Regions from separate parts of the Serratia sarumanii genome, predicted to be linked through region 2. Evidence: riboswitches for the same ligand, from Rfam matches in the RefSeq annotation. Region 2 holds a riboswitch; the other holds the start of a gene.

Region 1 (5,183 bases), 450 kb from region 2:
AACGATCGCGCGCCATATGTCTTCAGCTTGGGCGTCCGGTTCAGCCTTCTCAATGACTTGCATCAAGAATGCCGTCGTTTGACCTCACACTTCACGCACTTTGGCGCTCATCCCGAGCGCCGCCAGCGCCAACAGCGCCGCCATCCAATACACCGAGCCATGACCGAAATTCTCCACCAGCGCGCCCTGCAGCACCCCGGCCAGGATCACCCCGGTAGAGATGCTGTTGGTGAACAGCGTGGTGGCGGCGCCCGGCCGGCCCGGCATCAAATCCTGAAAATAGAGCATGCCTATACCGGCGACGATGCCGATAAACACCGCGTTGAGCAACTGCAGCGCGATCAGGGCCGGCTTGCTCTCCAGCACCGTCAACCCAAGATAAAACAGCACGCCCGCCGCCACCGCCAGCAGCATCATGTTGCGTTTGCCGAAGCGTTGGACGTAATAACCGGCCAACAGCATCGCCGGGATCTCCAACCCGGCGGCGGTGCCCATCAGCACCCCGGCCAGCCCTTCCGGCAGGCCGAGATCGGCGGTGATATACAGCGGCATATCGATGATGTACAAGGTATTGCAGGTCCACATCAGCATCGAGGCGATGAACAGCAGCCGCACATCGCGATTGCGCCAGGCGCTGGCGGGCGCAATCGGCGCGGAAGCGCCTTCCCGCAACCCTTCGCCATCCGCCGCGCGCGGCACCGAAGGCAGCATGAATCCTACCAGCAGCACGCAGACCGCGAAGGTAGCGGCGGCGATCAGGAACATCACGGTGAACCCGTAGCTGAGCGCCAGCGCAAACGACAGCGGCGGGCCGATCACCCACGCCAGCGATAGCTGGGCGCGCATCACCGAGCTGAACATCACCACTTCACGCGCCTCGCTGTCGGCGTATTCCCGCGCCAGCGCGAAAATCTGCGGCATGGCGGTGTTGGCAACGGCGGACATCAGCACCCCGGCGGTGATCAGCGTCAGGTAGTCGCGGTTAAAGGCAAACAGCAGACAGTTGCCGACCGCCATCAGGCAGCACAGCAGGATCAGCCTGCGCCGATCGCCGCGAGTATCGGAGCGTTTGGCCAGCAGAAAACTGACGACGATGCCGGCCACCGCGTTGGCGGTGTAAAACAGCCCGACCCACAGCGGCCGCACCTTGACCTCGGTGGTCAGAAACAGGCTGAGCGTCGGCGTCAGCAACGCGCCGGCGATGCCAGAAAGAAAAGCAATCAGCAGGAATGCGGCAAAGATGGGATTGATGCGCTGTGACAACCGGCTCAGGCGTTGCATATCGTCTTCCCTGACCTCAAAGCAGAAAAAAGAACCTTAGGCCACGGCGAGAAAAATGCAAGCGCATTGCCATGACCACGCATAAAAAAACCAGTGGGTCGCCCCACTGGCTGGTGAAACAGCACCATTACTCAGAAATTGGTTGCCGGAGCCCCTACAGGTGCTCGCGATACTGCTTATCGGTCATCTCTTTGATATCCCATTGCGTCAGGTGCGCCAGCATCGCCAGCCGCGCCTGCTCGGGCACCACGCTCAGCCAGTCTGCGCGCTGGCGGCGCACCGCGCTGAAATAGCGCTGGTAGAACTGTCTGGATAAGAAAGCTTTCATCATTACGCCCTCCCCCTTTCATTGATGAAAATTATCGGCGTAATATAGGGAAAGAAAAATTGACGAGTTGAGGCAGGAGCGTTCCTCTTTTATGTCCACGTCCCGATTGCAGCAGCAGTTCATCCGTCTGTGGCAGCGCTGCCACGGTGAAACCACCGACACCACGCTGCAGGATCTGGCGGAGGTGCTGAGCTGCTCGCGGCGCCACGTGCGCTCCCTGCTGAGCGCCATGCAGCGAGAGGGCTGGCTCACCTGGCAGGCGGAGTCGGGGCGCGGCAAACGTTCGCGGCTAACCTTCCACTACACCGGCCTGGCGCTGCAGCAACAGCGGGCCGAGGAGCTGTTGGAACAGGACCGCATCGATCAGTTGGTGCAGCTGGTGGGCGACAAAAACGTGGTGCGCCAGATGCTGCTGTCGCAGTTGGGGCGCAGCTTCCGCCAGGGAAAACATATCCTGCGGGTGCTCTACTACCGGCAGCTGTACAACCTGCTGCCCGGCTCGGCGCTGCGGCGTTCGGAAACCCATTTGGCGCGCCAGATCTTCAACGGCCTGACGCGCATAAATGAGGAAAACGGGGAACTCGAGTCCGATCTGTCTCACCATTGGCAGGCGCTGACGCCGCTGCACTGGCGGTTTTACCTGCGTCCGGCGATCCATTTTCATCACGGCCGCGAGCTGGAGATGGCGGACGTCATCACTTCCCTCTCACGTCTGACCTCGCAACCGCTGTTCTCGCATATCGAGAGCGTCACCTCGCCGACGCCGTTCGTGATCGACGTGCAGCTGCGCAGCCCCGACCACTGGCTGCCCTGGCTGCTGGGCAGCGTGCAGGCCATGATCCTGCCGCGCGAATGGCGCGAACTGCCTGATTTCGCCCGCCATCCGGTCGGCACCGGCCCCTACCGCATGGTGCGCAACCATCCCAGCCAGATGAAGATCCACGCCTTCGACGACTATTTCGGCTACCGGGCGCTGATCGACGAGGTGAACATCTGGGTGCTGCCGGAGTTTTCCGAAGAGCTGGTGCACTCCGGCGTGCAGCTGCAGGGCGATGAAACCGGCAACAGCGAGCTGGAAAGCCGGCTGGAAGAGGGCTGCTATTTCCTGCTGTTCGATCAGCGCTCCCCGCTGGCCGCCGATCCCGCCATTCGCAGTTGGCTGTGCGAATTGATCAACCCCATTTCGCTGCTGAGCCATGCCGGGCCGCTCTACCAGCGCTATTGGTCGCCGGCGTACGGACTGCTGCCGCGCTGGCACCACAACCGCACACTGGCGCAGCAGCCCAAGCCCGCGGGCCTGACCGAACTGACGATGACCCACTTCAATGAGCATTCGGAGTTTCACGCCATTCGCCAGGCGATCGAACCGCTGCTGGCGCAGCACGGCATCCGCCTGATTGTGCAAAGCGTGGATTACGCCACCTGGCACCAGGGCGACGCGCGCAGCGATCTGTGGCTCGGCAGCGCCAACTTCTACCTGCCGCTGGAGTTTTCGCTGTTCGCCACGCTGTACGAACTGCCGCTGGTGCAGCACTGCATGAACGAAGATCTGGCGCAGGACGCGGCGCTGTGGCGCGCCAACCGCTTGCCGCTGGCCGAGTTCTGCCAGCGTCTGGTCAGCAACCACCAGCTGCATCCGCTGTTCCACCACTGGCTGCAGCTGCACGGCCAGCGCAGCATGCGCGGCGTGCGGATGAACACCCTCGGCTGGTTCGACTTCAAGTCCGCCTGGTTTGCCCCGCCGGAGGCATAAGCGCCTTTCGCCCGGGTCGGTTAATCTTTACAATAGCGCCGTCTCAACGGGGTGCGGTAAGTCGGGCCGCGTGATAAGCCCGATTTTCCGCTGAGAGCACACCCGTCGAACCTGATCCGGTCAATACCGGCGGAGGGATTTGAGCCCAGCGAACCGGCGACGCCGCCTCGCCCCCTCAGATGCCCTTGCCCCCTTATTTTTCAGGAGTGCAACGTGGTCAAAAAATATCTGCCCTGCTTATTGCTGCTGTGCGCCGCGCCGGTGTTCGCCAAGCCGACGCTGACGGTTTACACCTACGATTCCTTCGCCGCCGACTGGGGCCCAGGCCCGGCGGTGAAAAAAGCCTTCGAAGCCGAGTGCGACTGTGAATTGAAGTTCGTCGCGCTGGAAGACGGCGTCTCGCTGCTGAACCGCCTGCGCATGGAAGGCAAGAACAGCGCCGCCGACGTGGTGCTGGGGCTGGACAACAACCTGTTGCAGGCGGCGCAGCAAACCGGCCTGTTCGCGCCGAGCGGCGTCGACACCGCCAAACTGACGGTGCCGGGCGGCTGGCAGGACGCGACCTTCGTGCCTTACGACTACGGCTACTTCGCCTTCGTCTACAACAAAGAAAAACTGAAGAACCCGCCGAAAAGCCTGCAGGAGCTGGTCAGCAGCGATCGCAACTGGAAAGTGATCTACGAAGATCCGCGCACCAGCACGCCGGGCCTCGGCCTGCTGCTGTGGATGCAAAAAGTCTATGACGACAAAGCGCCTGCCGCCTGGCAGCAGCTGGCGAAAAAGACCGTCACCGTCACCAAAGGCTGGAGCGAAGCCTACGGCCTGTTCCTGAAGGGCGAAGGCGATCTGGTGCTCAGCTACACCACCTCTCCGGCCTATCATCTTATCGAAGAGAAGAAAGACAGCTACGCCGCCGCCACGTTCAGCGAAGGCCACTACCTGCAGGTGGAAGTGGCGGGCAAGCTGAAGGCCGCCAAACAGCCTGAGCTGGCGGAGCGCTTCATGCAGTTCATGGTGACGCCGGCCTTCCAGAATACCATCCCGACCGGCAACTGGATGTATCCGGTGATCAACACCCCACTGCCCGTCGGCTTTGAGCAGATGAACGTGCCGCATACTGCATTGCAATACAGTGCCGAAGAGGTGGCCAAACAACGCGGCGGTTGGATCCGGGCATGGCAAACCGCCGTCAGCCGCTGATCCCCCGCTGGCTCTGGCCGGGGCTGCTGGCCGCCGGCGTGATCCTGCTGGTCGCCGCGCTGGCGATGGGCTCGCTGTGGCGTCACGCGCCGGACAGCGACTGGCGCGGCCTGTGGCAGGACAGCTACCTGTGGCACGTGGTGCGCTTCACCTTCTGGCAGGCGCTGCTGTCGGCGCTGATTTCGGTGCTGCCCGCCGTTCTGCTGGCGCGCGCGCTCTATCGCCGCCGTTTCCCCGGCCGGCAGCTGCTGCTGCGGCTGTGCGCTATGACGCTGGTGCTGCCGGTGCTGGTGGCGGTGTTCGGCCTGCTCAGCGTCTATGGGCGCCAAGGCTGGCTGGCGACGCTGTGCGGCTGGCTGGGCATCGAGTATGGCTTCTCGCCCTACGGCCTGCAGGGCATTCTGCTGGCGCACCTGTTCTTTAACCTGCCGCTGGCCACCCGCCTGTTGCTGCAGGCGCTGGAGAATATCCCGGTGGAACAGCGCCAGCTGGCCGCCCAGTTGGGCATGAACGGCTGGCAGCAGTTCCGTTTCGTCGAATGGCCGGCGCTGCGCCGCCAGATCCTGCCGAGCGGCGCGTTGATCTTCATGCTGTGCTTCGCCAGCTTCGCCACCGTGCTGT
Region 2 (5,183 bases):
AGTAGTCGACCCCTTGCTCCGCCTGTTCCAGCAGCGTATCGCGGAACATCTCCCAGGTGAGGTTTTCCGCCACGCCGTTGACCTTCTCCAGCGCCTGGTAGATCGGCACGGTGCCGATGGGCACCGGGCTGTTGCGCAGGATCCACTCGCGGGTTTCGTGAATATAGCGGCCGGTAGAGAGATCCATCACGGTGTCCGCGCCCCAGCGGGTGGACCACACCAGCTTCTCCACCTCTTCTTCGATCGACGACGTGACCGCCGAGTTGCCGATATTGGCGTTCACCTTCACCAGGAAATTGCGGCCGATGATCATCGGTTCCGCCTCCGGGTGATTGATGTTGGCGGGAATGATGGCGCGGCCGGCGGCCACTTCCTGGCGCACGAACTCCGGCGTGATGTTGTCCGGCAGATTGGCGCCCCAGCTCTGGCCCGGGTGCTGGTGGCGCAGCACCTCGCCGCGAATGCGCTCGCGCCCCATGTTTTCACGGATGGCGATGAACTCCATCTCCGGGGTGACGATACCGGCGCGGGCATAGTGCAGCTGGGTCACGCGCCTGCCCGGCAGCGCCTTGCGCGGCAGCGGCAGATGTTCGAAGCGCAGATGATCCAGCCCCTCGTCCGCCAGCCGCTGTTGGGTGAAGCCGGAGCTGGCGCCGCTGAGGGTAGTGGTATCGCCGCGCGCGTCGATCCAGCCGGCGCGCAGTTTGGCGAGACCGGCGTGCACGTCGAGCTTGGCCTGCGGATCGCCGTAGGGGCCGGCGGTGTCATACACCGGGATCGCCTCGTTGGGTTCATACTGCGGGTGGTCTTTGCTGCCGCCGAGCAGGGTCGGGCTGAGCTGAATTTCGCGCATCGGCACCTGGATATCGCTGCGCGAGCCTTGCAGATAGATACGGCGTGAGTTCGGGAAAGCCATGCCTTGCAGGGTGTCGATAAACTGCTGGGCGGCTTCGCGTTGCGCTTTACGGGCGCGCGGTGGATTAACGTTAGACATAGCAAGTTCCTACCAGTGTGTTGGGTTGGGAAAGTTGCTTGTCTGGAGCTCGGAGGGAGTAATGATGGTGGCCGATAAGGCAGGGCGCCCGCAAGGGGAAGGCCGTGCCTGTGGCGATAGATTACTCTTGTTCCCTTCGCGGGTATTAACCCGATCAGGTTCCGCGGATCCCGAATTAACGGTCTCAGCCTGGCTGATTCGATGAACAAATCAGGCGCTAGGCACTCCGACAAGATGCCCCCCAGTATAGGAGGGATAAGAAAAAAAACTATAAAATTTTAACGCGCCGGATCCGGCTGCGGTTGCTGCGCGGCTTCCGCCTCCAGCAGGATCAGCTTATCTTCCAGCGCAAAGCGCGCCGCCAGCGTTTCGCCGATATCCGACAAGGCCTGGTGGAATTCCAGACAAACCTCCTGATCGATATCCACTTCGGTATAGCGATCGTGGAACGCCATGATCTGTTCGGTATTGGCCCACAGCTTGGGGTAGATGTTCACCGCCAGCGACATTTTCGGACTGGCTGCGCCTTCCACTTGTTTGATAATTCTGTCATAGATATGAAAATGCCCTGCGGAGAGGTAATCCACCAGGTTGTGGCAAAAGTTCTCCAGCGCTTTTTCATTCAGCGGCGTATGCTTTTCTTTATTCGGTTTGAGGCCTACCAGCGTGCAGTAGGCGACCAGCAACTGCTTGCGGGCCTGAAGCCATTGATCAACTAATTCATTACTACCGCCAACGCGCTGAGTCAGCCTTTCCAAACGGTTGAGCATGTTTGACTCCGTGTAAGTAATAAAAGTAACCGGTAAGTTATTAAAATGTAACAAAGCCGATTCGTAGAGTGCCAGTGAAGCTGAGGTTGTGCAACAACGATATGGAACTTGCATTAACGGGCAATGAAAACGGCTGGTGGATCGTCAGCCATGAAAGCAAACTTTGGTTACCGAACGGTGAATTGCCGTCGGGGACGGCCGCCACCCTCGGGCTGCAGGGCCGTATGGCGCGCACCATCGGTGAGTGGGCGGGGGCGCCGGTTTGGCTGGTGCGCCAGGCGATGCCGCGGGAGATGGGCTCGGTGCGTCAGCTGTTGGATCTGGATCGCGGTCTGTTTCAGCTTGCCGGGCGCGGCGTGCAGCTGGCGGATTTCTACCGTTCACATCGCTATTGCGGCTACTGCGGCCATGAGATGCACCTCAGCCGCAGCGAGAGCGCCTGCCTGTGTGGCCACTGCAAAGAGCGCTACTATCCGCAGATTGCACCCTGCGTGATCGTCGCCATTCGGCGCGAGGATCAGATCCTGCTGGCGCAACACGTGCGCCATCGCGGCGGTATCCACACGGTGCTGGCCGGCTTCGTCGAAGTGGGCGAAACGTTGGAGCAGGCGGTAGCGCGCGAAGTGATGGAAGAGAGCAATATCGAAATCAAGAACCTGCGCTACGTCACTTCACAACCCTGGCCGTTCCCGCACTCGCTGATGATGGCCTTTATGGCCGATTACCATCAGGGGGAAATTCGTCACGATCCCAAGGAGCTGCTCAACGCCGGCTGGTATCGCTACGACCAGCTGCCGCTGTTGCCGCCGCCCGGTACCGTGGCGCGCCGGTTGATTGAGGACACCGTGGCGCTGTGCCGGGCAGAATAATGTACAATGGCCGGCAGATTATTAAGGGAGCCCCATAAATGACTGAGTTGAAGAACGATCGCTACCTGCGCGCGCTGTTGCGCCAGCCGGTGGATGTGACCCCCGTATGGATGATGCGCCAGGCCGGTCGTTATTTGCCGGAGTACAAGGCGACCCGCGCCCAGGCCGGTGATTTCATGTCGCTGTGCAAGAACGCGGAGCTGGCCTGCGAGGTCACGCTGCAGCCGCTGCGCCGCTATGCGCTGGACGCCGCCATCCTGTTCTCCGACATTCTCACCATTCCCGACGCCATGGGGCTCGGCCTGTACTTTGAAGCCGGCGAAGGCCCGCGTTTCAGCTCCCCTGTTACCTGCCGCGCCGACGTCGACAAGCTGCCGGTGTTCGATCCGGAAGTGGAGCTGGGCTATGTGATGAACGCGGTGCGCACCATTCGCCGCGAGCTGAAGGGCGAAGTGCCGCTGATCGGCTTTTCCGGCAGCCCGTGGACGCTGGCGACTTATATGGTCGAAGGCGGCAGCAGCAAAGCCTTCACCAAGCTGAAGAAGATGATGTATGCCGAACCGGCCACGCTGCATCTGTTGCTGGACAAGCTGGCAGACAGCGTGATCCTGTACCTCAATGCCCAGATCAAAGCCGGCGCGCAGTCGGTGATGGTGTTCGACACCTGGGGCGGCGTGCTGACCGGGCGCGACTACCGCGAGTTCTCTTTGCACTACATGCACAAGATCGTCGACGGGCTGCTGCGTGAAAACGACGGCCGCCGCGTGCCGGTGACGCTGTTCACCAAAGGCGGCGGGCAGTGGTTGGAGGCGATGGCCGCCACCGGCTGCGATGCGCTGGGGCTGGATTGGACCACCGACATCGCCGACGCGCGTCGGCGCGTCGGCGACAAAGTGGCGCTGCAGGGCAATATGGATCCGTCGATGCTGTATGCCTCTCCGGCGCGCATCGCGGAAGAAGTGGAGACCATTCTGGCCGGTTTCGGCCACGGCAACGGCCATGTGTTCAACCTGGGCCACGGCATCCATCAGGATGTGCCGCCGGAGCACGCCGGCGCCTTCGTCGAGGCGGTGCACGCGCACTCGGCGAAATACCACCGTTAAGGATTCGATGTGACCGATATGGCGGCCCTGCGCGCCGAACAGCTGCGGCGCGCGGCTGAAGTCATTCGCTACGACGATCTGCCGGCCGAACCGCCGGCCTTCATCGCCGGCGCCGACGTGGGCTTCGAGCAAGAAGGGGCGGTGACGCGCGCCGCCATCGCCATCCTGCGCTATCCGTCGCTGGAGCTGGTGGAGTATCAGGTGGCGCGCATCGCCACCGTCATGCCCTACATCCCGGGCTTCCTGTCGTTTCGCGAATACCCGGCGCTGTTGGCCGCCTGGGGGCAGCTGCGGCAGAAGCCGGGGCTGATCTTCGTCGATGGGCATGGCATTTCGCATCCGCGGCGTCTCGGCGTCGCCAGCCATTTCGGCCTGCTGGTCGATGTGCCGACCATCGGCGTGGCCAAGAAGCGCCTGTGCGGCAAATTCGCGCCGCTGGACGCCGCCGTCGGCGCGCTGGCGCCGCTGGAAGATAAGGGTGAACCGCTGGGCTGGGTGTGGCGCAGCAAGGCGCGTTGCAACCCGCTGTTCATCTCTACCGGCCATCGCGTGAGCGCCGACAGCGCGCTGGCGTGGGTGCAACGCTGCATGGCGGGCTACCGATTACCGGAGCCGACCCGCTGGGCCGACGCCATCGCGTCGCGCCGTCCGGCGTTTCAGCGTTGGTTGCAGCAGCATCCGGAGGTGTCGCCATGAGCGATTTCGGGTACACTGCGCCGCAGATAACGCGTAAGAGAGTAAAGCATGCTACGTAACCCGATTCATTTACGTCTGGAACGGCTCGAGGCCTGGCAACATTTGACCTTTATGGCCAGTTTGTGCGAGCGTATGTACCCGAATTACCAGATGTTCTGCAAACAGACCGAGTTCGGCGATCCGGCGGTTTATCGCCGCATTCTGGATTTGGTGTGGGAAACGCTGGTGGTGAAGGACGCCAAGGTCAACTTCGACAGCCAGCTCGAGAAGTTGGAAGAGGCGATTCCGTCGGCGGAAGATTACGATCTTTACGGCGTTTACCCGGCAATTGATGCCTGTATCGCATTAGGGGAACTGATCCATTCGCGGCTCGGCGGGGAGACGCTGGAGCACGCCATCGCCATCAGCGAAACATCGATTCGCACCGTGGCGATGTTGGAAATGACCCAAGCCGGTAAGGAAATGACCGACGAAGAGTTGGAAAGTTTGCCTGCGGTAGAGGAAGAATGGGACATTCAATGGGAAATTTTCCGCCTGTTGGACGCCTGTGAAGAGCGCGATATAGACCTGATCAAGGGGCTGCGATCCGACCTGCGAGAGGCCGGTGTCAGCAACATCGGGATAAATTTAGCGCAATAAGGCAACAAAACGTGATTTAACGCCTGATTTGTCATGCCTTAAGGCTTCACATCCGCACCCTGTCTGGTCTACATTTGGGGGGCGTAAAAAAAGTGGCTATCGGTGCGTGTAT

What was found. A riboswitch is a leader RNA that binds a small molecule or an ion and turns the genes downstream of it on or off. The one in region 2 is predicted to bind thiamine pyrophosphate.
Region 1: linked by a shared signal. The riboswitch ahead of thiB (thiamine ABC transporter substrate binding subunit) and the one ahead of thiC (phosphomethylpyrimidine synthase ThiC) in region 2 are both predicted to bind thiamine pyrophosphate.

The regions. Positions count from the first base shown of each region.
Region 1 covers NZ_CP124750.1:722,039-727,221, reverse strand. Annotated here, with positions in the region: gene SSARUM_RS03345 (sugar efflux transporter) at 85-1,281, opposite strand; gene sgrT (glucose uptake inhibitor SgrT) at 1,436-1,612, opposite strand; gene sgrR (HTH-type transcriptional regulator SgrR) at 1,701-3,362, shown strand; TPP riboswitch at 3,400-3,518, shown strand; gene thiB (thiamine ABC transporter substrate binding subunit) at 3,576-4,562, shown strand; gene thiP (thiamine/thiamine pyrophosphate ABC transporter permease ThiP) at 4,538-5,183, shown strand, end outside.
Region 2 covers NZ_CP124750.1:275,642-280,824, forward strand. Annotated here, with positions in the region: gene thiC (phosphomethylpyrimidine synthase ThiC) at 1-994, opposite strand, end outside; TPP riboswitch at 1,109-1,233, opposite strand; gene SSARUM_RS01275 (Rsd/AlgQ family anti-sigma factor) at 1,273-1,764, opposite strand; gene nudC (NAD(+) diphosphatase) at 1,866-2,633, shown strand; gene hemE (uroporphyrinogen decarboxylase) at 2,672-3,736, shown strand; gene nfi (deoxyribonuclease V) at 3,746-4,432, shown strand; gene SSARUM_RS01295 (YjaG family protein) at 4,481-5,071, shown strand.